3 regions of the Streptomyces sp. CA-249302 genome follow, and region 1 is predicted to be linked to each of the others. Evidence: riboswitches for the same ligand, from Rfam matches in the RefSeq annotation. Region 1 holds a riboswitch; each other region holds the start of a gene.
What was found. Region 1 has a riboswitch for cyclic di-AMP ahead of ACQEWB_RS36705 (M23 family metallopeptidase). Riboswitches for the same ligand answer to the same signal wherever they lie in the genome.

Region 1 (7,058 bases):
GCGCGGTTGCCGGACGACACGAAGGTCGAGACGCCGGTGACCCCTGTGACGCCGCCGCCGCGCCGGTGCAGCCGGGACAGCAGGGCGATGCCGATGGCGCCGGACTGGGCGAACAGGCCGATGCGGCCGGGGCGGGGCATCTCGGGGGCGAGGGAGGCGTTGAGCCGTACCTCGGCCGAGGTGTTGATGACCCCGAAGGCGTTCGGCCCGATGATCCGCATGCCGTACGTGCGCGCGTGCCGCACGAGTTCGCGCTGGCGCTCGCGCCCCTCGGGCCCGCTCTCGGCGTACCCGGCGGAGACCACGACCAGCCCCTGCACTCCGTGTTCGCCGCACTCGGTGACGACCTCGGGCACCTGCTCGGCGGGCACGGCGACGACCGCGAGGTCCACGTGCCCGTCGATGTCCCGGACCGAGCGGTGGGCGGGGATGCCGTCGAGTTCCTTGAGGTCGTCGGGGAAGGCCTTGTTCACGGCGTACAGCGAACCCGTGAACCCGGCGTCCCTGATGTTGTCGAGAACGCTGCGGCCCACGCCCCCGGCGGTGCGCCCGGTGCCGACCACGGCGACCGAGCCGGGCACCAGGAGCCGCCGTACGGACCGCGCCTCCGCGCGCTGCTCACGCGCGCGTTGGACGGCGAGCGAGCGGTCGGTGGGTTCGAGGTCGAACTCCAGGCGTACGACGCCGTCCTCGAAGTGGCGCTGCTGGGTGTAGCCCGCGTCCGTGAACACCTTGATCATCTTGGTGTTGGCGGGCAGCACCTCGGCGGCGAAGCGGCGGATGTCGCGCTCGCGGGCGACGGCCGCGATGTGCTCCAGGAGGGCGGAGGCGACACCACGGCCCTGGTGCGCGTCCTGGACAAGGAAGGCGACCTCGGCCTCGTCGGCGGGGGCCGACGCGGGCATGCCGTCGGCACCAATGCGGTCATAGCGTACGGTGGCGATGAACTCGCCGCCGACCGTGGCCGCGAGTCCCACCCGGTCCACAAAGTCGTGGTGCGTGAAGCGGTGGACGTCCTTTGCGGACAGACGCGGGTAGGGCGCGAAGAAGCGGTAGTACTTCGACTCGTCCGACACCTGCTCGTAGAAGCTGACCAGGCGCTCGGCGTCATCAACGGTGATGGGGCGGATGCGTGCGGTGCCGCCGTCGCGCAGCACCACGTCGGCTTCCCAGTGGGCGGGGTACTCGTGCCGGTCCGACGAGGTCTGCATGGGCCCCAGAGTACGGCTCGCGTCCGACAACGGCGCGAGGCAGTCTGTGGAGAACCGACAGCAGAGCGGGCAGGACGGAAGTCGGGCCGAGGCCGCGGCCCGACTACTCACACCGGACGGACGAAGGTCCGGTCCGGGCACGCTTCGCGTGTGGGAAACTGGTCTAGACAACCCTGAACACCGAAGGGCAGCATCACATGGCTGAGCGCCGCGTCAACGTCGGCTGGGCCGAGGGCCTCCACGCCCGCCCCGCTTCCATCTTCGTCCGGGCCACCACGGCCGCAGGTATCCCGGTGACGATCGCCAAGGCCGACGGCAACCCCGTCAACGCGGCCTCCATGCTGGCCGTCCTGGGCCTGGGCGCCCAGGGTGGCGAGGAGATCGTCCTCGCCTCCGACGCCGAGGGCGCGGACGTCGCCCTCGACCGTCTGGCCAAGCTGGTCTCCGAGGGCCTCGAGGAGCTTCCCGAGACCGTCTGATCAGGGCATCACAGAAGGGCTCGTCCGAATTACCGGGCGAGCCCTTCGCATTTCCTCCACCGGGATCGCCGAATTCCCGATCGGGGGCAGCATGAATAACCCCCGCGAATTTCTCACTTCTTTGTATACGGCGCCCGTGTTAATGCCGCAGGCTCGGCATGTTTACGGCATGTTGCGAGTTCCTCACACGGTCGGTGCGATCGCCGCCGGAGGTGAACCGCAGCCGGTGCACCGCGCTGGAGCGCTCGGTGTGCAGCGAGGTGACGGCACGCGCGCGTTCGCTGTCGCCACGGGCCACCGCGTCGACGATCGCGCCGTGCTCCGCCCAGGACTCCACGGGGTTGACGGGGGCGTCCACGGCGTACATCCAGGCGATCTTGTGGCGCAGCTGCGTCAGCATCGAGGTCAGCGCGGGGCTGCCGGAGGCCTGGGCGAGCGTCTCGTGGAACCAGCTGCCCAGGGAGCGCAGATCCTCGCTGCTGCCCCTCCTGGCCCGCTCCTGACCCAGTCTCACCAGGCCGCGCAGGACCTTGAGGTGGGCCTCTGTACGCCGCTGGGCGGCGCGGGAGGCGCCGAGCGGCTCCAGGAGCATGCGCATCTCCAGCAGGTCGGCGGCCTCCTGCTCGTTCGGTTCGGCCACGCACGCGCCCGCGTGCCGCCGGGTCACCACGAAGCCCTCGGCCTCCAGGGTGCGCAGGGCCTCACGGACGGGGACGCGCGAGACGCCGTAGCGACGGGCCAGGAGTTCCTCGGTGAGGCGGCTCCCGCGCTCGTAGACACCGGCGACGATGTCGTCTCTGATCGCCGTGCATACCGAGTGCGCCGGAATACGCATGACCGACCTCCGTCTTAATCCCCGTGAAACGTCGCCGATTGACGTGTGTTCGGTGACTCTATTGCAAACGGCGGGAATTTCCGACGGGGGGTCGGAATCCATGGATATTTTTTGGACACCAAGGTGACGGAAACGGCGAAACCCCGGCTCGGGGAGCCGGGGTTCCAGGAGATCCTGCGGTCCGTCGTCAGACGTTCACGCCGTGCGAGCGCAGGTAGGCGACGGGGTCGATGTCCGAGCCGTAGTCGGGGGTCGTACGGGCCTCGAAGTGCAGGTGCGGTCCGGTGACGTTGCCGGTCGCGCCGGAGAGGCCGATCTGCTGGCCCGGGGTGACGGTCTGGCCCACCGAGACGCCTATGGACGACAGGTGACCGTACTGGGTGTACGTCCCGTCGCTCATCTTGATCACGATGTTGTTCCCGTAGGACCCGCCCCACCCGGCCTCCACGACCGTGCCGGAGCCGACCGCGTGGACGGACGTACCGCTCGCCGCGTGGAAGTCGATGCCGGTGTGGCTGCCGGAGGACCAGAGGGAACCGCCGGTCTTGTAGCCCGTGGAGACGTACGAGTTGGAGATCGGCGCGACGAAGGTGTTGAGGCGCTTGCGCTCGGCCGCGCGGGCGGCGCGCTCCTTGGCCTCACGCTCCGCCTTGGCCTTGGCGGCGGCCTTCTTGCGCGCGGCCTCCAGGGCGGCCTTCTTGCGGGCGGCCTCCTCGGCGGCCTGCTTCTGCGCGTCGGCCTGGGCGTCGATCTTGTCGGCTATGGAGTCGCCGATGGCGATGACGGGGTTGAGGCCGGTCTGCTCGACCGAGTTGTCGGCGGCGAGCGCGGGAGACGCGAGGGTGCCGATGACACCGGTGGTGGCGAGGGCGGCGACGCCGGCCGCCTGGACGGTGGAACGCTTGACGCGGCTGGGACGGCGGTGCTTCCCGGTGGCGCACATGAACGCCATGTACTGGCTGGTCCTTTCCTTCCTTCTCGCCTACCGGGTTAGCTGACGGGTTCGGAGCAGGAAGGTCTCCTACGGACCCCCTCGCTGGCGCGCGGGCGTCCGATTCACCCCAGGGACTTCGATGGGTCCCCGGCTCCCCTGGCTCGCGCCGTACGGGGACTCGGCGATGACTGCCCGGTGCCACGGATGCGGCGCGGTGCCTGACGGACAGCCCGGACGACGCTAAGCGGGCCCGCTTTCAATCCCCAAACGGATCACGGTGTTTGTAGCGCATCCCACAGGGCAGACAGGCAACCTCCGCCCCAATTCGGACATACGAGGGCCCTGGTGACACTTCAGTCACCAGGGCCCTCACGCGCGCGTGCCCCTACTCGGCGGCCACCACGGTCACTTCACCGATGCCGAGGGCCTCCACGGGCGCCTTGATCTGCGCCGCGTCACCGACGAGGACGGTCACCAGGCGGTCCACCGGGAAGGCGCTCACTGCCGCCGCGGTGGCCTCCACGGTGCCGGTCGCGGCGAGCTGCCGGTACAGCGTCGCCTGGTAGTCGTCGGGCAGGTGCTGCTCGACCTGGTCGGCCAGCGTGCTCGCGACGGCCGCCGCGGTCTCGTACTTGAGCGGCGCCACCCCGACGAGGTTCTGCACGGCGACGTCCCGCTCGGCGTCGGTGAGGCCGCCCTCGGCGAGCGTGCGCAGCACCTTCCAGAGGTCGTCGAGCGCCGGGCCGGTGTTCGGGGTGTCGACGGAGCCGCTGATGGCGAGCATCGAGGCGCCGGTGCCGTCCGGGGCGGAGCGCAGGACCTGGCCGAAGGCCCGCACGCCGTAGGTGTAGCCCTTCTCCTCGCGCAGGACGCGGTCCAGGCGGGAGGTGAGGGTGCCGCCCAGGCAGTACGTGCCGAGCACCTGCGCGGGCCACACGCGGTCGTGCCGGTCGGCGCCGACGCGGCCGATGAGCAGCTGCGTCTGGACGGCGCCGGGGCGGTCGACGATGATCACGCGCCCGGTGTCGTCGGCGGTCACCGGGGGCACGGGGCGGGGGTCGGCCTTGGAGCCGGTCCAGGTGCCCAGGGTCTCGCCGAGCAGCGCGTCCAGGTCGATGCCGGTGAGGTCGCCGACGACCACCGCGGTGGCCGTGGCGGGCCGGACATGGCGGTCGTAGAAGGCACGTACGGCCGCCGCGTCGATCTTCTCGACGGTCTCCTCGGTGCCCTGGCGCGGGCGCGACATCCGCGAGGTCGCCGGGAACAGCTCCTTGGAGAGCTCCTTGGCGGCCCGGCGGGAGGGGTTGGCCAGCTCGTGCGGGATCTCGTCGAGGCGGTTGCGGACCAGCCGCTCGACCTCGCTGTCGGCGAACGCGGGCGCCCTGAGGGCGTCGGCGAGCAGACCGAGCGCCTTGGCCAGGCGGGAGGCCGGTACCTCGAGGCTGATGCGGACGCCCGGGTGGTCGGCGTGCGCGTCGAGGGTGGCGCCGCAGCGCTCCAGCTCGGCGGCGAACTCCTCGGCGGAGTGCTTGTCGGTGCCCTCGGAGAAGGCGCGCGCCATGATCGTGGCGACACCGTCGAAGCCGGCCGGTTCGGCCTCCAGGGGCGCGTCGAGGAGCACCTCGACGGCGACGACCTGCTGGCCGGGGCGGTGGCAGCGCAGCACGGTGAGGCCGTTGCCGAGCGCCCCGCGCGTGGGTGCCGGGAACGCCCACGGCTTGGCCTCGCCCGCCTGGGGCTGCGGGTGGAACTCCATCGTGGCGAGCTCGGTCACTTGGCCGCCTCCTCGTTCTTGTCGCCGGCTTCGACCGTGGCCTCGGCCTCGGGGTCATCGGGGAGATCCGCGTCCTCGGCGGCCTCCGGGGAGACGGGCTCGTAGACGAGCACCGCGCGGTTGTCGGGCCGCAGCCGGGCCTTGGCGACCTCCTGGACCTCCTGCGGAGTCACCTCCAGGACGCGCTTGACGGCGGTCAGGGCGAGCTGCGGGTCGCCGAACAGGACGGCGAACCGGCACAGTTCGTCGGCGCGGCCCGCGACCGTGCCGAGGCGGTCCAGCCACTCGCGCTCCAACTGGGCCTGGGCGCGCTCCATTTCCTCGGCCGTGGGGCCCTCCTCGGCGAACCGGGCGAGCTCCTCGTCGATGGCGGTCTCGATGACCGGCACCTCGACGTCACCGGAGGTCTTCACGTCCAGCCAGCCCAGGGAGGGCGCGCCGGCCAGCCGCAGCAGGCCGAATCCGGCCGCGACGGCCGTACGGTCGCGGCGTACCAGGCGGTTGTACAGGCGGGAGGACTCGCCGCCGCCGAGGACGGTGAGCGCCAGGTCGGCCGCGTCGCACGCGCGCGTGCCGTCCTCGGGCAGCCGGTAGGCGGCCATCAACGCGCGCGCGGGGACCTCCTCCTCGACGACCTCGCGCAGCTGCTCGCCGATGATCTCGGGCAGCGAACCGTCACGGGGCGCGGGCTTGCCGTCGTGCGCGGCGATGGAGCCGAAGTACTTCTCGACCCAGGCGAGCGTCTGCTCCGGGTCGATGTCGCCGACCACCGACAGGACCGCGTTGCCCGGCGCGTAGTACGTGCGGAAGAACGAGCGCGCGTCCTCCAGGGTCGCCGCGTCCAGGTCGGCCATCGAGCCGATCGGGGTGTGGTGGTAGGGGTGGCCCTCCGGGTAGGCGAGGGCGGTGAGCTTCTCGAACGCGGTGCCGTAGGGGACGTTGTCGTAACGCTGCCTGCGCTCGTTCTTGACGACGTCGCGCTGGTTCTCCATGGACTCGTCGTCCAGGGCGGCGAGCAGGGAGCCCATGCGGTCGGCCTCCAGCCAGAGGGCGAGCTCCAGCTGGTGGGCGGGCATCGTCTCGAAGTAGTTGGTTCGCTCGAAGCTGGTGGTGCCGTTCAGCGAGCCGCCGGCGCCCTGCACCAGCTCGAAGTGGCCGTTGCCCTTGACCTGGCCCGAGCCCTGGAACATCAGGTGCTCGAAGAGGTGAGCAAGGCCGGTGCGTCCCTTGACTTCGTGGCGCGAGCCGACGTCGTACCAGAGGCACACCGCCGCGACCGGGGTCAGGTGGTCCTCGGAGAGCACCACGCGCAGCCCGTTGGCCAGGCGGTGCTCGGTCGCTGTCAGGCCCCCGGTGCCTGCCTGGTCTGTGGCCGTGTGACCCATGGGCATGTACGTCCCTTCACCTCGCGGATGCGGTGGTTGAAACCGCGGTTTTCCTGCCGGTCCTGCCACTGTATGCAAGCGTGCGGATCGTCGGCGAAGTTCCCGCGGGACGTACGCCCACAGCGGATCGCGTAGCCTGCGGGCAGCCGCGGCGGAGTTGACCCCGCGCGCCGGGTGGACCGCCGACACCGGGTCCTGACCCCTGTTGTCAGTGCCACGGTCCACAATGGTCCGCGTCAGATACCGTTCACGCTTCAGCAAGGAGCCGGCAGCGATGGCCCGCCGCAGCACGAAGACCCCGCCGCCCGACGACTCGTTCGAGGAGCGGATCCTCGACATCGACGTCGTCGACGAGATGCAGGGCTCCTTCCTCGAGTACGCGTACTCGGTCATCTACTCCCGCGCCCTGCCCGACGCCCGCGACGGCCTCAAGCCGGTGC
Region 2 (7,058 bases), 1.8 Mb from region 1:
CGCCGGAATGACCGCGAACGCGTACGTCGTCGACAATCCGGAACTCGCCGACCTCGCCGCGCGTTTCATCAAACAGATCGGCTTCACCGGAATCATCGACCTCGACCTGCGCTTCGACCGGCGCGACGGACAGTACAAGCTCCTCGACTTCAACCCGCGCATGGGCGCCCAGTTCCGGCTCTTCGAGAACGAGTCGGGCGTGGACGTCGTACGCGCCATGCATCTGGACCTGACCGGCCGCTCCGTCCCGGAGGGGGAACAGCGGGCCGGTCACCGGTACATCGTGGAGAACATCGACCTGCCCGCCCTGCTCGCCTACCGCCGCAGCGGCTATACGACGCCGCACGCACCGGCGCGCGCGAGCGGGACCGAGCTGGCCTGGCTCGCGGGTGACGACCCGCTGCCGTTCCTCACGATGCTCGCGCGCTTCGTGCGGCCGGGCGCGAAGCACCTGTATCAGCTGTGGCGCACCAACCGCCGCGGCGGCACCACCGGTTCGGGCAGCTGAACCATCAGCACAGCTGTCGGAGCCGGCACGGAGTGACGAAGTGACGTCCTGGGGAGGGACTTCGTGATCCAACCGGTTGCAGTCATCGGCGCCGGGCCCTTCGGCCTGTCGACCGCCGCCCACCTTCGAGCCCGCGGCATACCCGTCCGCGTCTTCGGCGAGCCCATGGTCAGCTGGCGCGACCACATGCCCGCTGGCATGCTCCTCAAGTCGACCCCGGTCGCCTCCAGTCTGGACGCGCCGCAGCAGGGTCACAAGCTCGTCGACTACTGCGACGCCGCCGGCATCAAGCGGCTGGTGACCGACGAGGACATCATCCCGATCGAGACCTTCATCGCCTACGGCGAGTGGTTCCAGCAGAAGCTGGTGCCCGAGCTGGAGCGGGTGCGGGTGGTCTCGGTCGACCGGAACAAGGCGGGCGTCTTCGAACTGAAGCTGGACTCGGGGGAGTTGTTCACCGCCCGCGCGGTCGTCGTCGCGACCGGCCTGTCCGGCCTCGCCCACCTGCCGGCCGAGCTCGCCACGGCCGCGGCGGACGGACCCACCCCCACGGGCCCGGTCTCCCACAGCTCCCAGCACCACGACCTCACGCGCTACTCCGGCAAGGACCTGATCGTGGTCGGCGCCGGCCAGTCCGCGCTGGAGACCGCGGCGCTGGCGGCGGAGGCGGGCGCCCAGGTGCGGGTGGTCTCCCGCGGCCGCGGCCGGGTCGCGTTCGGCGCGCCGCCGTGGAAGCAGCCGAAGCTGCGCCCCGAGTCGCCCTTCGGCCGCGCCTGGTCGCTGTGGGCCCTCAGCTACTACCCGCACCCGTACCGCTATCTGCCCGCCGAGGCCCGCCACTACCTCGTCCGCCGCGTCCTCGGCCCCCTCGGTGCCTGGTGGCTGCGCGACCGCTTCGAGGGCAAGGTGCAGGTCAGCGAGGTCGACCGGATCGTGCGCACGGACACGGACGGCACAAGCCCGACGCTCACGGTCCGCAGCCACACCGGCCGCACGGAGAACCTCTCCGCGGACCACGTCATCGCGGCGACCGGCTACCGGGTCGACATAGCCGCGATGGACTTCCTAGGCCACGAACTGCGCACCCGCCTCGCGGTGAGCCGTGGCGCGCCCAGGCTGGGCGCCGGTTACGTCTCCTCGGTCCCGGGTCTGTACTTCACCGGCCTGCCGTCCGCCGCCTCGTACGGCCCGGTGATGCGGTTCGTCTGCGGTACGGAGTTCGCGTCGCCGAGGCTGGCCAAGCACTTGGCGGCGGCACATGCCTGATTGACGACGAGCGGCCCGCCGCCCCCGCGGCGCGGGCCGCCCGTTGCCTCGAAGGGACTGCACTGGTACGGGAGTTGACCAGGTCACGCAGGTGAACAAGGCGGTCGTCCGGTTCGCGATGAGTCCATGGGGCGTACTGTCCGTATTCTCTGATCATGGCCGCACCCACCGCATATGCACTCATCGCCACCGACCTGGACGGCACGCTGCTCCGAGGCGACGACACGCTCTCCGACCGGTCCCTCGCCGTCCTCGCGCGCGTGGCGGAGTCCGGTGCCCGTCACCTGGTCGTGACGGGCCGGCCGGCCCCCAGAGTGCGGCCGCTCCTGGACGACCTCGGCAGCAAGGGGCTCGCGGTGTGCGGGCAGGGCGCGCAGGTGTACGACGCCGGCGCGGACCGGCTGCTGTGGTCCGTCACGCTGGACCGGGAGCTGGCCGAGACCGCGCTCGGCAAGATCGAGGCCGAGGTGGGCATGGTGTACGCGGCCGTGGACCAGGACGGCGTCGACGGGCTCACCCTCGTCGAGCCCGGCTATCTGATGCCGCACCCGACCCTGCCCGCGGTCCGGGTCGGCCGCCGCGACGACCTGTGGTGCGAGCCCATCAGCAAGGTGCTGCTGCGCCATCCCGACCTGTCCGACGACGAGTTGGCGGCGACCGCGCGTGCCGTGGTCGGTTCGCTGGCCACCGTCACCATGTCGGGACCCGGAACCGTCGAACTCCAGCCATGCGGCATCACCAAGGCGACCGGTCTCGCGCTCGCCGCCGAACACCTGGGCCTCGGCCCGCACGAGACGATCGCCTTCGGGGACATGCCCAACGACATCCCCATGTTCGACTGGGCCGCCCACGGCGTCGCCATGGCCAACGCCCATCCCGAACTCAAGGCGGTGGCCGACGAGATCACCCTGTCGAACGAGGACGACGGCATCGCCGTCGTCCTCGAAAGACTCTTCCCACAGGGCCGGTAGCGGCCTAGTAGGCGCCCCAGACGTTGTCAATCGAGCCGTACCGCTGGGCCGCGTAGTTGCAGGCGGCGGTGATGTTGGCGACCGGGTCGTACGGGTCGTACGAGGTGCCGGAGACGTGGTACGCGGCGAAGGTCGGGTCGATGACCTGGAGGAGGCCCTTGGACGGGGTGCCCGCCAGCGCGTTGGAGTCCCAGTTGTTGATGGCGTACGGGTTGCCCGAGGACTCACGGATCACGTTGCGGTAGATGCCGTTGTACGACCCGGGGATGCCGTGCTGCGCCATCACCTGGAGGGAGGCGCGGATCCAGCCGTCGAGGGTGTTGGAGTAGCCCAGCGAGGTGGCGGTCACGGTCGTCGTGGTGGCCGCGGAGGCGCTGGTCGCGCCGATGACCGGGAGGGCGAGGACGGTGGCGCCGAGGCCCACGGCGGCGAGCTTGCGGGCTATGCGGGAGCGGGCGGGACGGCGGTGCTGAGCGGCAGCGGACATGACGGGGTTCCTCTCCGTCGCCTGCGAGGTGAGCTGTCGGGTTCGGGCGGGAGCTGCCCGGCCGCGCCGCCGCAAGGCGACACGACTACACCCCAAGCCGGTCCGGAATGTCCGAAGACGTCCAGCCCCGGCGACTTACCTGGGTCCCCCGCTCCTGCCCGTGCGTTCTCGGTGGATGGTCCGGGCGGTGGCAGGATTCGGCGTCCGCCCGACAGGCCGGGAACGTATGCGAGAGCACATGTCCGGAACAAGTACCGGATTCACAGAACACCCCTATTGACCTTGCTCTGAGGCGTATGGGGTGCTTGATCCTTTGCTGCTGCCAAGGCTCAACTGGCATACCGGAAAAGGCGGATCGGCCGAAATGTGATGGAATGCCGATCATGGTCCGGCGTGAGCCAACTCACTGGCGTCCACAAGGGTGGCAAATCGGGCAATGCCCTCAACTCGCCGTCAATTGGCCGTCCATGGAATCCGCTTCTCCCGGGTCCGGTGGAACGCGACCTCGCTGCCCTCCGTGCAAACAACCTCATTGGAGGTCAAAAAGGACTCCGCGTCGCAGCTGATCTCGGAACGCGTCCGGATCGTCGTGTCCCAGGGCAGGTCCGGGCGGTGCGGCCGGATCGACCAGTCGGAGCGGGTGCGGGCCGACAGCGGGTCGGCCTCCAGCCGCCACCCGCCCTGGGGCGCCGAGCGGCTCGTACTGCTCCGGTTCCTCGAAGGTGATCGCCGGCTCGGCCGACGCACGCGCGCGTACGGGCAGTTCCAGCGAACTGCCCGTACGCGGCGCCCGACGGGACGGCACGCCCGATGCCGTTCATCGCGTCCTTGCAAGGAACCCCGAGCCCTCGGCCTCAGGAGAATCGGGTCTCTGCGCTCGCGGAGTCGTCGCTGTCGCTCGTGCGTGCTCGACCGCGAATCCGGCGGCGCCGAGACCCGGATGCGCGAGGGGTAACGTCACCCGGTTGGGTGACGGCGGCCCGCGACGTACTGGATCAGTCCGAAGGTCATGCCCATCGCGGCCGCCGAGAAACCCCGGTGCCGGCCCTTGTGGTCGCCGAGCCGGCCGGTGATCAGCAGGCCCGCGAAGGCGCCGATGTTGATCGCCATCTGGTACAGCGCGAAGCCGGCGTCCCGGCGCTGATGAGGCCGAGTCCGCCCCAGGCCATCCCCTGGGTCGGCACCGTCATCGCGTAGTGGCCGCAGGCGATCAGGATGCCGCCCCACAGGACGGCGCGGTACGAACTGAGGATGCGGTCGGCGAGCCGGCCGCCATGCCCATGCCGCCGTGGGCGACCGTGAGCAGGCCCTTGGGCCGGCCGAAGTAGGCGTGGTCGTCCTCGGGGGGTGGTTGGCTGCCGGGCTCGACGTCGGCTTCGGTTCGGGACACGGTTGGCGGCTTCCCTCCAGGTGGAACAAGTGGTCAGCTCAAGTCGATAAATATCCGTTGTTATCGGGTGATCAGAAACATACCGGGCGTGATCCGATACCGCCCCTGCTGGACGGGCGGGCGGCATCGGTGATCGAAAGGTGACCGGATACGCTGACTCGAGTGATGGCAGCGACCTATCGACAAACCTCGTAACCGGCAGTAGACACCAGCAGACAGGAGACCCCTCGTGACCGTCGTCGGGCCGTTCGGGCTGAGCGTGCGGGACCAGGCTCTGGAAGCCGATGTCCAGGCCGGATTGGCGGCCGTCGAGGAGGGACTGCTCGAAGCCACCAAGAGCGAGGTCCCCTTCATCACGGAGGCCGCCCAGCACTTGGTACGGGCGGGTGGAAAGCGGTTCCGTCCGCTCCTCGTGATGCTTGCCGCCCAGTTCGGGGACCCCTATGCCCCCGGAGTCGTGCCCTCGGCCGTGGTGGTGGAGCTGACCCACCTCGCGACGCTGTACCACGACGATGTCATGGACGAGGCCGCGGTGCGCCGCGGGGTCGACAGCGCCAACACCCGCTGGGGCAACTCGGTCGCGGTCCTGACCGGCGACTTCCTCTTCGCGCGCGCCTCGCACATCCTGGCGGACCTCGGCCCGGAGGCCGTCCGCGTCCAGGCCGAGGCGTTCGAACGCCTCGTCACCGGCCAGATCCTGGAGACGGCGGGTCCGCAGGACGGCCGGGACCCGGTCGACCACTACCTCGACGTGCTCGGCGGCAAGACCGGCTCGCTGGTGGCCGTGTCCTGCCGGTTCGGCGCGATGATGTCGGGCGCCGACGAGACGGTCGTGGACGTGCTGACCCAGTACGGCGAGCGGCTCGGGGTCGCCTTCCAACTCGCCGACGACGTACTGGACATCGCCTCCGACTCGCACGAGTCCGGCAAGACGCCGGGCACGGACCTGCGCGAGGGCATCCCGACGCTGCCGGTGCTGCGGCTGCGCGAGCGGGCGGCACGGCTTGGGCTGGCCGAGGACATCGCGCTGTGCGAGCTGCTCGACTCCGACCTCACCGACGACACGCGGCACGCCGAGGCGCTGGCCGGGCTGCGCGCGCACCCCGCGCTGGAGCAGGCGCGCCGGGACACCGTCCGGTACGCCGAGGACGCGCGGGCCGCGCTGGCTCCGCTGCCGGAGTGCGACGCGAAGCTCTCCCTCATGGAGATGTGCGACGCGGTGGTCCACCGGGCCGGCTGAGCCACGTACCACCTTCTGGGGTGTGTGACGCACGTCACTACTCTGGACTGAGTCCAATCCAAGATTGATTCCGTACTCGTACTCAGAAGGCCGGCGCAGGGGGTGCCGGCCGAGTTACGGGGAGACAAAAGAATCATGGGCATGAACGCGACGTTCTCGAAGCGCCGTAAGAGCCTGATCGTCACCGCTGTCGCGGTGGCCGCCGCGGGCGGTGTCGCCGCAGCGGTGATTCCCGCCTTCGCCACCGGAGGCTCCCGCGCCGACCACGCGGGGCACGCCGGCATGAGCGGCATGACCGACCAGACCATCGTCAGCCAGAGCGGGACCGTCTCCGGCGGCACCGGGGGGACCCTGCTGGCCACCAGCCTGCGGGGCGCCAACGAGGTGCCCGTGGCGGGCGGTCCGGCCGTGGGCGACAAGGACGGCGCCGCGCTGGAGTTCATCAAGGTCAAGGGCGACAAGGTCTCCGTCGCCGTGACCTGGCGCGGCACCGGCAAGCCGACCATGCTCCACATCCACCAGGGCGCCAAGGGCACCAACGGCGGCGTCAAGGTCGACTTCACCAAGCTGCTCGAGAAGAGCAGGCGGCACAGCGTCACCGGCACCGTCCAGGTGAAGGACAAGGGGCTGCTCGACGCCCTGAAGAACGACCCCGGATCCTTCTACGCCAACCTGCACACGGCCGAGTTCCCGGGCGGCGCCGTCCGTGGCCAGCTCCACAAGGTCACCGTCGCCTCCTTCGACTTCCGCGACGCCTTCGACAACTTCCAGGCGTCCGTGGTCAAGGGCAAGCAGATCTACGAGTGCAAGCCGGCCGAGGGCGGCGGCTACGCCTTCGCCCAGCGGGACGTCGCCGCCCTGCTCGGCGGCGGCATCCAGCACTCCTTCGTCAAGCCCAACTCCGGTACGCCGCAGTGGGTCGCGCCCGACCGCAGCGCCGTCACCGGCGCCCTTCTGTCCAAGACGGCGAACGGGGACGGCAACATTCCGGAGCTCGACCTCAAGGCCACCCAGTCCGGCAAGCACCACGGCCTGCTGGCCGGCACCGCCGAGATCCTGCGCCTGAACACCGTCGGCGGAGTCGCACCCTCCGGCTCCTGCACGCCGGGCACGATCGTCGGCGTGCCCTACCAGGCGGACTACGTGTTCGTGCAGAGCTGAGACAGGAGTTGACGCAGGCTCCACCGGGCGGTGTC
Region 3 (7,058 bases), 3.6 Mb from region 1:
CGAGGCCGCCGCCATGGCCTTCATCCTCCTGTTCGCCGGTTTCGAGACCACCGTCAATCTCATTGGCAACGGCACCTACGCCCTCCTCACCCACCCCGACCAGCGCCACCGCCTCCAGTCCTCCCTCGCCGCCGGCGAACTCGGCCTGCTGGAGACGGGAGTCGAGGAGCTTCTCCGGTACGACGGTCCCGTCGAGCTCGCCACCTGGCGGTTCGCCACCGAGCCGCTCAGCATCGGCGGCCAGGACATCGCGACCGGCGATCCGGTGCTCGTCGTACTCGCCGCGGCTGATCGGGATCCCGAGCGCTTCGCCGATCCCGACACCCTCGACCTCTCCCGCCGCGACAACCAGCACCTGGGATACGGACACGGCATCCACTACTGTCTGGGCGCCCCGCTGGCCCGACTCGAGGGGCAGACCGCGCTCGCCACCCTCCTCACCCGGCTCCCGGATCTGCAACTTGCCGCCGACCCGGCGGAGTTGAGGTGGCGCGGGGGGCTCATCATGCGTGGACTGCGTACGCTGCCGGTCGAGTTCAGCCCTGTTGAGCCACTACAGCCATCCGGCCAAACGTGACACGCACTCAAGTCTGTGATCTTCACGTGATCTACGCGGCATTAACTTGTGACAAGTGATCGTCAGTCGATAGGTTCTCGGACCATGGCGGCGCCAAGGTTTGGCCCAAGCTTCACGCGCCGCGGTCACTGCTGTCTCGCGAAAGGCCTCCGCATGCTCTCCGGGAACGGTCGTCACCGTCGCCCCCGCCAGGCTCCGGCTCTCCTCGTCGCGGCCGGCGTGACCGGCTCCGCCATCGCGATCCCGTTGTTCGCCGCGAGCGGCGCCAGCGCCGCCGACGGGAACACCTGGGACAAGGTGGCCCAGTGCGAGACCGGCGGCTCGTGGAGCGAGAACAACGGTGACGGGTTCTACGGCGGACTGAAGCTGACCCAGGAGCACTGGGAGCAGTACGGCGGCCTCGACTACGCCCCGAGCGCGGATCTGGCCAGCCGGAACCAGCAGATCGCCGTCGCCGAGAAGCTGCTCGACGACCAGGGCGTGGGCGCGTTCCACACCTGCGGGCTGACCACCGGGCTGACCAAGGACTCCGGCTCGGCCGACGTGGACACCGGTGTCGCGGACGACTCGTCCGGTTCGTCCGGGAGTTCCGACTCGTCCGGCGGTTCCGACTCCACGGGCCTGTCCAACTCGTCCGGCGACTCGGCCTCGGACTCCTCGTCCTCGTCCTCGGGTGACGGATCCGACAGTTCGGCCTCCCCGAGCGCCTCTGCCGACGGGGCGGACGGCGCGGACAACTCCGCCAAATCCGACAGTTCGGCGTCGCCCTCCGCCTCACAGGAGGCCGACAGTTCGTCCACAGATCGGGCGAAGGGTGACGAGTCGGACAACTCCGAGCAGGCCGTCGGCTCTTGGAGCCTCGTCGACACCGGCGCGATCGGCGGCGGCCGCCACCGCGGTGCCGCCGCCGAGGAGGACGCGGACACGGGTCGTACGAACGACACGTACACCGTCCACGCCGGCGACACCCTCGCCTCGATCGCCGACTCCCTTGGCCTGGACGGCGGGTGGCGCGCCCTCTATGCCGCGAACAAGCAGGCCATCGGCACCGACCCGAACCGCATCGGCGCCGGTCAGACCCTGGAACTCCCCGTCGAATAGGTGTCGAATCGGCGTCGAACAGGGCGAAAAACGACGGGAGTTCGCGTCATGTTTCGCCACTGAATGTCCGGTTTGGTGAAAGTGTGGGATGAGTCTCAGAAGCCCTGATCGTCTTTGAAATTCCGCGGAGTCCCTGTCTACGGTCGTCACCGCTCGGCAACCCGAGCCCCGTCTGTCGCAACGCCGAGTCCTGCCAGCGGCCGTACGGGAACAGTCGTCGCTTAGCAGCGCCGTAGGCAGGAGCGGGGGACCCAAGGTAAGTGCCCCACCGGGCAGTTGACGGTGGCGGCTTGGGGTGAAGTCGCGTGCCGGGAGGCACGTGGCAGGGCAACTCAACCGGCCCGAACCCGACAGCTCACCTCGCAGGCGTCGGTGAGGGGATCAACCATGCTGTTTTCCGGCAAGGGCAAGCATCGTCGTCCGTCCAAGGCCACCCGCGTCGCCGCGCTCGCCGGCGTCACCGGTGTCGCCATCGCCGCCCCGCTGATGGCCGCCGGCAACGCCTCCGCCGCCACCGCCTCCGAGTGGGACGCCGTCGCCCAGTGCGAGTCCGGCGGCAACTGGTCCATCAACACCGGCAACGGCTACTACGGCGGCCTTCAGTTCTCCGCCTCCACCTGGGCCGCGTACGGCGGCACCGCCTACGCCTCGCAGGCCAACCAGGCCTCCAAGGCGCAGCAGATCGCCGTCGCCGAGAAGGTCCTCGCATCCCAGGGCAAGGGTGCCTGGCCGGTCTGCGGTACGGGCCTGTCCAGCGCCGCCTACAACGGCAGCAGCGCGTCGAGCTCCTCCTCCAGCAGCACGAGCACCCGCTCCTCCGAGTCGCAGACCGCCTCCCGCTCCTCCGAGCGCACGACGGTGAAGAAGTCGACGAAGACCGTCACCACCCCGACCGGCAAGAAGGTCAAGAAGGGCGACGGCGAGTACAAGGTCGTCAAGGGCGACACCCTCAGCTCGATCGCCGAGAAGCACAAGGTCAAGGGCGGCTGGCAGAAGCTGTTCAAGCTGAACAAGGACATCGTCGAGGACGCGAACCTGATCTACCCGGGTCAGCAGCTGCACCTGAAGTAAGTCCTAGCTGAACCACAGGGCCCACACAGCCGTGTCCACCAATATGGAGGACACGTGAGGGTCTCCCCCGTCCCCCACGGGCTCCCCGTCTCGGTGCGTGTTCCCCCGTACGCACCGGGGCGGGGCTTTTTGTGCGCTCTTTCGCGCAGGTTTTTGTTCCGTTCGGAAACAATTTACTCTCGGTTCTGCCCAAGGGGCGGTCGGCGACGTGGCCGATCGGCCGGAGCCGGTTAGGCTCGTCTCGCAGAGCCGCTGCGGCAGTGCCGTAGCCGCGTCAGATCCCAAGAAGGAGATGCTCGTGCCGTCCATCGACGTCGTCGTAGCCCGGGAAATCCTGGACTCCCGAGGCAACCCCACGGTCGAGGTCGAGGTCGGCCTCGACGACGGCAGCACGGGTCGTGCCGCCGTCCCGTCCGGCGCCTCCACGGGTGCCTTCGAGGCCATCGAGCTCCGCGACGGTGACCCCAACCGCTACCAGGGCAAGGGTGTCGAGAAGGCCGTCCTCGCCGTCATCGAGCAGATCGGCCCGGAGCTCGTCGGCTACGACGCCACCGAGCAGCGCCTGATCGACCAGGCGATGTTCGACCTGGACGCCACCGACAACAAGGGCTCCCTCGGCGCCAACGCCATCCTCGGCGTCTCCCTCGCCGTCGCCCACGCCGCCTCCGAGGCCAGCGACCTGCCGCTCTTCCGCTACCTCGGCGGCCCGAACGCGCACCTGCTGCCCGTCCCGATGATGAACATCCTGAACGGCGGCTCGCACGCCGACTCCAACGTGGACATCCAGGAGTTCATGATCGCCCCGATCGGCGCGGAGTCCTTCTCCGAGGCGCTGCGCTGGGGCACCGAGGTCTACCACACCCTCAAGAAGGTGCTGAAGGGCCGCGGCCTGTCCACCGGCCTCGGCGACGAGGGCGGCTTCGCCCCGAACCTGGACTCCAACCGCGCCGCCCTCGACCTCATCCTCGAGGCCATCAAGGAAGCCGGTTACGCCCCGGGCGAGCAGATCGCCCTCGCGCTCGACGTCGCCGCCTCCGAGTTCTACAAGGACGGCAAGTACCTCTTCGAGGGCAAGGAGCGCTCCGCCGCCGAGATGACGGAGTACTACGAGGAGCTCGTCGCGGCCTACCCGCTCGTCTCCATCGAGGACCCGCTGTTCGAGGACGACTGGGCGGGCTGGAAGGTCCTCACCGACAAGCTGGGCGACAAGGTCCAGATCGTCGGCGACGACCTCTTCGTCACCAATCCGGAGCGCCTGGCCCGCGGCATCGACGACGGCGCCGCCAACGCCCTGCTGGTCAAGGTGAACCAGATCGGCTCGCTCACCGAGACCCTGGACGCCGTCGAGCTCGCCCAGCGCAGCGGCTTCAAGTGCATGATGTCGCACCGCTCCGGCGAGACCGAGGACGTCACCATCGCCGACCTCGCCGTCGCCACCAACTGCGGCCAGATCAAGACCGGCGCCCCGGCCCGCTCCGAGCGCGTCGCCAAGTACAACCAGCTGCTGCGCATCGAGGAGATCCTCGACGACGCGGCGGTCTACGCCGGCCGCTCCGCCTTCCCCCGCTTCAAGGGCTGACCCGTTAAGGGTTAAGGCTGCGCCAGTCGTACGTACGTCCCCGTACCGGTCCCGTACCGTGTGCGGGGACGTACGCGCGTATGAACGGGAGGCGGGGACATGGCCGTGAAGGACCGGGACCGGTTCTCCACCGCGACCAGGCTCAAGCTGCTCGGCGAGCAGACCGCGGCCCGGGTCTACCGCTCCCAGACCAAGCGGCAGGCCCGCCGCTCCCGGCTCACCGGCCGCGCGGCCCTGCTGGCGCTCGTCCTGTGCACCCTGGTGGTCGCGCTCGCCTATCCCATAAGGCAGTACGTCTCCCAGCGCGCCGAGATCTCCGACCTGGAGCGGCAGAAGCAGCAGGAGCAGGAGAAGGTCGAGCAGCTGCGCGACCTCAAGGCCCGCTGGCAGGACGACTCCTACGCCGAGCAGCAGATCCGGCAGCGGCTGCACTACGTGCTGCCGGGCGAGACGGGTTACGTCGTCATCGACCCGGACGCGGCCAAGCAGTCCCGCGCCGAACTGGGCGCCGCCGACCGGCCCTGGTACACGAACGTCTGGGACGGGGTCGACAAGTCCGACGCCTCCGACCAGTGACCCGAGACTAGAGAGACAGTCCCCGAAGTATGCAAACGCCTCCGCCGACCACCCCGCGCACCGAGCCCACCGACGCGGACGTCGAGGCCTTCCAGCAGCAGCTCGGGCGTCCGCCGCGCGGGCTGCGCGCCATCGCCCACCGATGCCCCTGCGGTCAGCCGGACGTCGTGGAGACCGCGCCCCGGCTGCCCGACGGCACGCCCTTCCCGACGACGTACTACCTGACGTGCCCGCGCGCCGCGTCGGCGATCGGCACGCTGGAGGCGAACGGCGTCATGAAGGAGATGACGGAGCGGCTCCAGACCGACCCGGAGCTGGCGAAGGCGTACCGGGCCGCGCACGAGGACTACATCGCCCGCCGTGACGCCATCGAGGTCCTGGAGGGCTTCCCGAGCGCCGGCGGCATGCCGGACCGGGTGAAGTGCCTGCACGTCCTGGTGGGCCATTCGCTGGCCGCCGGGCCGGGCGTCAACCCGCTGGGCGACGAGGCGATCGCGATGCTGCCGGAGTGGTGGCTGAAGGGGCCGTGTGTCGTGCCGGGCGCCGCTGAGGAGTGAGCGTCGGTGCAGCAGGCCCTGGGGGCTGCCGCCCCCGGACCCCCGCTTCGGCCCCGAAAGGGCCTCGTCCTCAAACGCCGGACGGGCTGATATCGCTCGACCGGCATCGAGAAGTTCCCGCGACCACAGAAGGGCCTCAACCATGACCCGTGTCGCCGCCGTCGACTGCGGTACGAACTCCATCCGGCTCCTCGTCGCGGACTGTGACCCCGCGACCGGTGAACTGGTCGACCTGGACCGCCGTATGACCATCGTGCGGCTCGGGCAGGGGGTCGACCGGACCGGGCGGCTCGCGCCCGAGGCGCTGGAGCGGACCTTCGCCGCCTGCCGGGAGTACGCCGCGATCATCAAGGAGCACGGCGCCGAGCGGCTGCGCTTCGTGGCCACCTCCGCCTCCCGGGACGCCGAGAACCGCGACGAGTTCGTGCGGGGCGTCCTCGACATCCTCGGGGTCGAGCCCGAGGTCATCTCGGGGGACCAGGAGGCGGAGTTCTCCTTCACCGGGGCGACGAAGGAGCTGACGGGCAGCGATCATCTCGACAAGCCGTACCTGGTCGTCGACATCGGCGGCGGGTCCACGGAGTTCGTGGTGGGAGAGGAACACGTGCGGGCCGCCCGGTCCGTGGACGTCGGCTGTGTGCGGATGACCGAGCGGCACCTCGTGCGGGACGGCGCCGTCACCGACCCGCCCACCGCGGAGCAGATCGCGGCCATGCGGGCCGACATCGAACGGGCCCTGGACCTCGCCGAGGAGACGGTCCCGCTGCGCGAGGCGCGCACGCTGGTGGGCCTCGCGGGCTCGGTGACGACCGTGTCGGCGATCGCCCAGGAGCTGCCCGAGTACGACTCCGAGCGCATCCACCACTCCCGCGTCCCGTACGACCGCGTCCGCGAGATCACCGACTGGCTGCTGCACTCCACCCACGCCGAGCGCGCGGCCGTCCCCTCCATGCACCCCGGCCGCGTCGACGTCATCGCCGCGGGCGCCCTCGTACTCCTGTCGATCATGGAGCGGATCGGCGCCGAGGAGGTCGTCGTCAGCGAGCACGACATCCTCGACGGCATCGCCTGGTCGGTGGCGTAGGTCTCCTTGTTACCGATCGGTAGCTCTCTGCTGAGCAGGTCGGATAGCGTATGAGCGCGCCCGGAGGGGCCTTCCGGGCCGCTCCGCGACGCGCCGTCGGAAAAGTTCGTGAAGTTCTTCACAAGGATTTCCGTCCCGCGGGAGAAGGAAAAGGGCCCGGTTGGCCCTTACGGGGGCCCAACAGCCCCTTGAACGTGTTCAGAAGGGGTGAGAAGGGGCGCCTCGGGAAGGGCTCGCGCGAGGGTGTTTCGGACCGCTCACGGCGCGCCCTGCGACCCAGAGAGGCAGCTCACGCGGCATTGACAACGGCCCCCGCCGACCCGGGGGTTCCACTGCCCACCATGACCTGCGTCACGCGGGTCGCGGAGGATAACACACCCCCTCCAAGAGCTTGTGAAGGGGCGCACGAGCGACCCCCCTGAGCCGGGTGGATACTCGATGGCATGAGCACCACGGAGCGTCCCAGGATCCTCGTAGTAGGCGGTGGGTACGTAGGCCTGTACGCAGCTCGGC

Region 2: linked by a shared signal. The riboswitch ahead of ACQEWB_RS28215 (transglycosylase SLT domain-containing protein) and the one ahead of ACQEWB_RS36705 (M23 family metallopeptidase) in region 1 are both predicted to bind cyclic di-AMP.
Region 3: linked by a shared signal. The riboswitch ahead of ACQEWB_RS20100 (transglycosylase family protein) and the one ahead of ACQEWB_RS36705 (M23 family metallopeptidase) in region 1 are both predicted to bind cyclic di-AMP.

Annotation. Positions count from the first base shown of each region.
Region 1 is NZ_JBNJMG010000001.1:8,095,887-8,102,944, reverse strand. Features, by position in the region: gene ACQEWB_RS36720 (GNAT family N-acetyltransferase) at 1-1,211, opposite strand, end outside; gene ACQEWB_RS36715 (HPr family phosphocarrier protein) at 1,409-1,690, shown strand; gene ACQEWB_RS36710 (GntR family transcriptional regulator) at 1,830-2,525, opposite strand; gene ACQEWB_RS36705 (M23 family metallopeptidase) at 2,713-3,477, opposite strand; cyclic di-AMP (ydaO/yuaA leader) riboswitch at 3,491-3,653, opposite strand; gene ACQEWB_RS36700 (M16 family metallopeptidase) at 3,845-5,233, opposite strand; gene ACQEWB_RS36695 (M16 family metallopeptidase) at 5,230-6,624, opposite strand; gene ACQEWB_RS36690 (DNA gyrase/topoisomerase IV subunit A) at 6,893-7,058, shown strand, end outside.
Region 2 is NZ_JBNJMG010000001.1:6,246,244-6,253,301, forward strand. Features, by position in the region: gene ACQEWB_RS28200 (ATP-grasp domain-containing protein) at 1-508, shown strand, start outside; gene ACQEWB_RS28205 (FAD-dependent oxidoreductase) at 572-1,774, shown strand; gene ACQEWB_RS28210 (HAD family hydrolase) at 1,930-2,745, shown strand; gene ACQEWB_RS28215 (transglycosylase SLT domain-containing protein) at 2,750-3,232, opposite strand; cyclic di-AMP (ydaO/yuaA leader) riboswitch at 3,238-3,429, opposite strand; partial or broken gene ACQEWB_RS28220 (CocE/NonD family hydrolase) at 3,686-4,010, opposite strand; partial or broken gene ACQEWB_RS28225 (peptide MFS transporter) at 4,193-4,622, opposite strand; gene ACQEWB_RS28230 (polyprenyl synthetase family protein) at 4,852-5,862, shown strand; gene ACQEWB_RS28235 (CHRD domain-containing protein) at 6,004-7,023, shown strand.
Region 3 is NZ_JBNJMG010000001.1:4,500,132-4,507,189, reverse strand. Features, by position in the region: gene ACQEWB_RS20110 (cytochrome P450 family protein) at 1-577, shown strand, start outside; gene ACQEWB_RS20105 (transglycosylase family protein) at 731-1,678, shown strand; cyclic di-AMP (ydaO/yuaA leader) riboswitch at 1,897-2,062, shown strand; gene ACQEWB_RS20100 (transglycosylase family protein) at 2,066-2,749, shown strand; gene eno (phosphopyruvate hydratase) at 3,042-4,328, shown strand; gene ACQEWB_RS20090 (FtsB family cell division protein) at 4,428-4,904, shown strand; gene ACQEWB_RS20085 (DUF501 domain-containing protein) at 4,934-5,461, shown strand; gene ACQEWB_RS20080 (exopolyphosphatase) at 5,604-6,545, shown strand; gene ACQEWB_RS20075 (NAD(P)/FAD-dependent oxidoreductase) at 6,989-7,058, shown strand, end outside.